DNA from 2 places in the Bacillus sp. 01N45 genome. Region 2 is predicted to be linked to the other one. Evidence: riboswitches for the same ligand, from Rfam matches in the RefSeq annotation. Region 2 holds a riboswitch; the other holds the start of a gene.
The links. A riboswitch is a leader RNA that binds a small molecule or an ion and turns the genes downstream of it on or off. The one in region 2 is predicted to bind S-adenosylmethionine.
Positions count from the first base shown of each region.

Region 1: linked by a shared signal. The riboswitch ahead of AC1DMU_RS20535 (cyclase family protein) and the one ahead of AC1DMU_RS08845 (Na+/H+ antiporter NhaC family protein) in region 2 are both predicted to bind S-adenosylmethionine.

Region 1 covers NZ_JBFTQW010000009.1:76,062-79,491, reverse strand. Annotated here, with positions in the region: gene AC1DMU_RS20540 (PRK06851 family protein) at 1-1,057, opposite strand, end outside; SAM riboswitch class I at 1,207-1,319, shown strand; gene AC1DMU_RS20535 (cyclase family protein) at 1,404-2,036, shown strand; gene AC1DMU_RS20530 (hypothetical protein) at 2,064-2,444, opposite strand; partial or broken gene AC1DMU_RS20525 (ATP-binding protein) at 2,667-2,828, opposite strand; gene AC1DMU_RS20520 (S-adenosylmethionine decarboxylase related protein) at 3,038-3,430, opposite strand, start outside.
Region 2 covers NZ_JBFTQW010000003.1:213,114-216,543, reverse strand. Annotated here, with positions in the region: gene gltP (glutamate/aspartate:proton symporter GltP) at 1-1,047, shown strand, start outside; gene AC1DMU_RS08850 (ribonuclease FAU-1 family protein) at 1,114-1,632, shown strand; SAM riboswitch class I at 1,753-1,858, shown strand; gene AC1DMU_RS08845 (Na+/H+ antiporter NhaC family protein) at 1,953-3,269, shown strand.

The DNA.
Region 1 (3,430 bases), on a different contig from region 2:
TCTCCTCTTTATATGCATCTACTTTTGAAAAATCCATAGCAGCAATATATATTCGTTCTAATTTATCACGAACTGATTTCGCTTTCGCTAAGAAAGACATCGCCTCATTCATTTTTGCTTTATATTGAATCGACACGTCACGAATTTCTGTCGCATACTTCTCATCTGTCCCTGGTGTCACAATCAAGGCATACATATCTATAATTTCATCACCTTCGCGGCTCGGAAAATATTCATGTGGTGCGGTGCTATCAAAAATTGCAAACCCTAATTCTCTTACGATAACCATATCAAGACTATTTGGATCAAATCCACAATGATATACTTCAACTTCAAATCCTTTTTCTTCTGCTGCCTTAGCTAATTTTTTAAGCATTGTTGATTTCCCAGATCCTGGGCGTCCTTTTATAAAATAACGATGTGGTAATCCCTCTGTTAAATTAGGAACAAAATCAACTGCTCCTTTCGGTGTAGCTGCCCCTAAAAACCGATGTTTCACAAGCGATTGTTTCCCGCCTTTATCTGTAAATAACTTCTGAATCAGCTGATCGGTTAGTTCATTTGCTTTATTAAAATCAATATTATTAATATATATTTTCTCCCACTCGTCATGTATAACTAGTGCCTCGTTAAAACAAGCGTAAGCAGTTTGAAAAGCCTTGCTTGCTTCTGAAACAAATCGTTCAATTTCCACCTTCTGCTTTCTTAATTTATCTGAGTCCCAAGCAACCCCTAAATTAATATACTCTTCGACAACTCCTGGCATTTTCGGCTCAATAACATGCGGTGATGTTCCATCAACAATTCCTACTTTTAACTTCGGGATAATTACACCATCAACCGATTTATTATCAGAAGAACAGTGTAAAAATTCAATATCATATCCTTTTTCAACCCACTCGCGACCTATTGCTTTGATTAAAGAAGATTTCCCGGTTCCAGGACCACCCTTTAAAATAAATAACCTGTTTAGCCCTTTTAAATTCTCATCGTATAAATTATGAAATCCTCTAGCTGTATTTCCACCAGCGTAATAATTCAATACATTCCCTGTCACTGCACTCACTCCTTCGCAGCATTCTATTTACATAAGCTACAATATGCGAGCAACTTTATTTGGGTGAATACCTATTTTGTATTGCACGAAAAAAGGAAATGAATTACAATTTAAAAGTAGTGAATATTCAGAAACGAAAACTTAATATGTCTTTATCAAGAGAGGCAGAGGGACCGGCCCTTTGACGCCCAGCAACCTCAGTTTATACAAACTGAATAGGTGCTAATTCCTGCAAAATGCATTGCATTTTGAAAGATAAAACGTAACTATTGTGTACAAAACTCATCTTTCTTGATTATGAAAGGTGAGTTTTTTTATTTCAAAACATATATTGGAGGTATTTAAAATGAAAGTAATTGACCTATCACAAACATTTGAAAACAATATGTCCCAATTCCCTGGAACACCAAAAATCAATTTAGGAGCCATTACAAGCGTTGAAGAGACAGGCTATCAAGTTACAGATTTTCATTCTGTCGTTCATGTTGGCACGCATTGTGATGCTCCTGCTCATTTCATTTCAGGCGCAACGACTATTGATCAATTACCCCTAGATCAATTTGTAGGCGAAGCTGTTCTTATTGATGTAACTCATGTACAAGAACGAAAACTACCTAAAGAAGTATTACACAACGCTGACATAAAAGAAGGTGATATTGTCATTTTCCATTCCAATCTATCTACGAAATGGAATACAGAAGCATATGAGAAAGAAGCTTTTTATCTTTCTGAAGAATTAGCTGAAGAACTAGTTCAATTAAAAGTAAAATCTGTCGGTTTAGATTTCATCTCTCCTGATGAGGTAACGACAGAAACATCGCCAATCCATCACATACTACTTGGGAATAATATTTATTTAATCGAAAACTTAACAAACTTAGATGCAATTAACACGAAACGTTTCTTTTTCTCAGCGGCACCTTTAAAAATTAAAGATAGCGACGGTGCTTTCGCAAGGGCATTCGCTGTAATTTTTTAAACAAACTATACAAAAAAGCAAAGATCATCATTGACCTTTGCTTCTATTTTTTTTATTTAAACTAAGAAAGAATTGCTCAACACGAGGACGTAACCAAGCTAAATAATCTTTCTCTTTCTTCTTTGTACAAGCTATTTCTTCGCCATCTACCATTCCGACAAGCTCTAGCTCTAACAGTTGCCTCGTAAATGCTAACATATTTATTTCTTCGTCTGGATACTCTTCTTTTAATTTCTCCTCAATTTCCCCCAATAAAAAACCGTCACGCATCATTGCCAATGCATCAATCCAAAGTGGCGGCATTTCATATTTTTCTCCTGTAATTGTATCTTTTACAATATAATTCTTTTGCTCTTTTCGAAATTGAATCGTGTGTAAACATACAGTCGAATTTAATGTTAATTCCATCATACCACCTCTTTCATAATATCTGCATAGAAAAAAGGATGCGCGTGCACCCCTTCTTTCTCTAACACTACCGAACCGTTACATGAATAACAAATCTCATGTCGATATTTTCCTCCATTATAAACGAAGTATTTTATAAAAAAAACCCTTCTTGAAACATTTTATAAAATGTTTATATTTACACAACAAGAACACTTTTCTGAAATTTTTTTCTCTAGCACATTATGCTGTCGGTAAAAAAATTTCCTCTTTCGTTCCTATTCCCATGCTACTTTGAATCGCGATACTTCCTTGATGTTCCTCAATGATTTTATATGTAATCATTAACCCAAGTCCCGTACCATTCTCCTTTGTTTTGTAAAAAGCTTTACCGATTTTCTCTAACAAATCCGTTAATTTTTTTAAATAATTTAAAAGCTTCTCTTTCCTCATATATCAAGCTTTTAAATTTGTTCATATAAATACTCCTCATACTCAATACAAAAGCTCTACATATTATCTCCTTAAATTATAAGTATGAAATTGCTTTCAGGGTAAGATGTAACCTTATCATACGAAAAGGAAGGAGATTTCCCCTTCCTTTTCGTCACAACTTATATCCATCTTACCCGATCATGTAGCAATCCATCCGTAAAGTCATTTCCGCCCACTACAAAATCCTTCATATATAAATTCAAATATTCTCCGTACTTACTCTCTGTATTTAATAATAATTCCTCTACATAATAGGCACCTTGTTTAAAGTTATCGAACAGTAAACTACACAAGCCAGCATAAATTCCGCATCCTACTTGGAAGTAAGTCGCATTCGTTTTATATTTATGAAAAACTTGACTGCTATTCATCACGTTATACATATATGTCTCACTATTTTCATAAACGAGTAATACACCTACTAGATCCTCGCCGGCAATCTCTTCTTCGGCTGGATTAAATACTTTACGATTCCAACTCCATAAATCTTCTACTTGATCTAAGTTCTGTCT
Region 2 (3,430 bases):
ACAATTCTTTATTTTGAAATTATTACAACAATTGCAATTGTTGTTGGTCTACTGGTAGCGAATATTTTCCAACCAGGAAAAGGCGTGAATATGGATCAATTAACAAAGACTGATATTTCTAAATATGCAGAAACAACAGCTCAAGTACAAAGTCATTCGTTTGCAGATACATTTGTGAATATCGTTCCAACGAATATTATGAAATCATTGGTTGAGGGCGATATGCTTGCGATTATCTTCTTCTCTGTACTATTTGGTTTAGGAGTTGCGGCGATTGGTGAAAGAGGAAGACCGGTTCTTCAATTTTTCCAAGGTGTAGCAGATGCGATGTTTTACGTGACTAACCAAGTTATGAAATTTGCACCGTTTGGTGTATTCGCATTAATTGGTGTAACAGTTTCGACGTTTGGTTTATCTTCATTAATTCCATTAGGGAAATTAGTCATAGTTGTATATGGTGCGATGATTTTCTTCGTTGTAGTCATACTAGGACTTACAGCGAAACTATTTGGAATTAACATTTTCCAATTCTTTAAGATTTTAAAAGACGAGCTGATCTTAGCATATTCTACAGCAAGTTCAGAAACAGTTTTACCAAAAATCATGGAGAAAATGGAGAAATTCGGTTGTCCGAAAGCAATTACATCTTTCGTTATTCCGACAGGTTATTCATTTAACTTAGATGGATCAACTTTATATCAAGCAATTGCAGCAATTTTCTTAGCGCAAATGTACGGTATTGAATTATCCATTACACAACAAATTACATTATTACTTGTATTAATGGTTACATCAAAAGGTATTGCGGGTGTACCGGGCGTATCATTCGTTGTATTATTAGCAACACTTGGTACAGTAGGTATTCCAGCTGAAGGTTTAGCCTTTATCGCTGGTATTGACCGTATTTTAGATATGGCTCGTACAGCAGTTAACGTTGTAGGAAACTCTTTAGCAGCTGTAGTTATGTCTAAGTGGGAAGGTCAATATGACGCTGAAAAAGGACAAGCTTATTTGAAAGAGATTTCTGAAAAAGGTCAAGCAGCTTAATTATAATTTGAACAAGCTCTCACATAATATGTGGGGGCTTTTCTATATAGAAGGGGAGCGGACGTAATGAAACGTAAATATGGTGACGGTTCTTCGTGGAAGCGACTAATAGAGAAGGATTATACGGTTAAGCAAGTGGAAGAAGGAATGCTAGGAATATTAGAAATAAAAAAGGTAAGAGAACCTAGTTGTAAAGAATATGATAGTAAAGAACTTTGTATCGCAGGGAATCAATATACGTGGATTCAATATTTCATAGACGGGAAAAACTTTGCGATTACAGCTATGTTAGATGATCAGAAAAAATTAGTGCAATATTATATCGATGTGGCGAAAGAATATAAAATTGACGACCGTGGTTTACCGTATTTTGATGATTTATATTTAGATGTAGTGTTATTACCGAACGGTAAAATGTATATATTGGATGAAGATGAGCTAGAGGATGCTTATAAAAGTGGCGATGTTACAAAAGAAGAGTATGAGTTAGCTTGGTACACTACGAAATGGATAATAGATGCAATAAAAAATAGTGAATTTTATTGGATTTCAATATTGGAAGAAGAAATCAAAAAGTTAAAATGATTGTTGTATTCAAATTTTTGTATAATTACCAAAAAAATCTATACAAAAAATAATTGACTTTTGTTTTGTAAGCGAGTAAAGTTAGGGAAGAAATTATTATTAAAAAATAAATATGAAACCTTCTTATAAAGAGAGGCGGAGGGACTGGCCCTACGATGCCTCGGCAGCGGACTCGATTTCAGAGTGCTGTGCCAAATCCAGCAAGCATGTGCTTGAAAGATGAGAAGAGCGTTCCTTATAGATGTATAAGACCTCTTCTCATTGGAAGAGGTCTTTTGTTATTCATTAGAAAAAGGTTGAAACTAGGGAGAGATGGTACTTTGAAAGAAACGAGAGGAAATGGTTTGGCTTTATTACCACTTGGGATATTTTTGGCGCTATTTATTGGTTCTGGAATTATTACAGGTGATTTCTATAAATTGCCGATACTTGTAGCAATTTCAATTGCTGTAGGAGTCGCTTTAGCAATGAATCGTAAAGAAAGTTTTAATGTAAAAGTAGAACGATTTGCTAAAGGTGCAGGGAACCCGGATATTATGATTATGGTTCTGATTTTTGTACTTGCAGGAGCATTTTCTGAAACAGCAAAAGGGATGGGCGGCGTTGATTCTACAGTTAATTTAGCGTTATCCATTTTACCGCAAGGATTTATCGTAGCTGGAATTTTTGTTATAGGGGCATTTATTTCATTAGCGATGGGAACTTCAATGGGAACAATTGCTGCATTAGCACCAATTGCTGTAGGTATTAGTGGGCAAACTGATATCTCTATTGCACTTACGATGGCTACTGTTGTTGGTGGGGCGATGTTTGGGGATAATTTATCATTTATTTCAGATACAACAATCGCAGCTGTACGTTCACAAGGAACAGAAATGAAAGATAAGTTTAAAACGAACTTTTTAATTGTATTACCAGCAGCTATTATTACAGTTGTACTATTAGTAATCGTTACTTTAGGAAGTGACACGCAGATTAAAGCGCATAGCTTTGACTGGATAAAGATTTTACCGTATGCAGGAGTACTTATTACAGCATTGCTTGGTTGGAATGTACTTATTGTGTTAACTGGTGGAACTGTACTATCCGGCGTTATAGGTCTTTTAGATGGGAGTTACACGTTAGAGAGTTTCTTTAAAAGTGTAACGACTGGAATGGGCGGTATGATGGAGTTAGTATTACTTGCTATTTTAATTGGTGGTATGGTCGAACTGATTCAATATAATGGTGGTATTCAATATTTAATGAATATTTTAACTCGTAACATTCGTTCGAAAAAAGGAGCAGAGTTCGGTATCGCTGGCTTAGTGAGTATGACGAATATGTGTACAGCGAATAATACGATTTCTATTATTTTTACAGGTCCACTTGCGAAAAACATTGCAGATCAATATGAAATTGATCCTCGTAAATCAGCGAGTGTATTAGATCTTTTCTCATGTTGTGTGCAAGGGTTAATTCCGTATGGTGCGCAAATGTTAACGGCAGCAGGATTTGCGGCGTTATCTCCGATTGAATTGTTACCATATGCGTTTTATCCTATCTTAGTTGGAGTATGTGGAATTATTTCTATATTAATTGGTTTCCCGAGGTTTTCTAAAGTAGCGGGAAAGAAAGAGTATCACAAAACAGCATAATTTAAAATGAAGTTTATGAATAGTAATGAAAGCCGTACAGAGAATGTTCTCTGTACGGCTTTTTATGTGCGATAAAAGAGTGAATCATCCTATCCTACCGCATATTTTTACAAAAGGCTGAATGCAACTCAGTCTTAAGTCTGAGTCGAAAACGGTTCTTA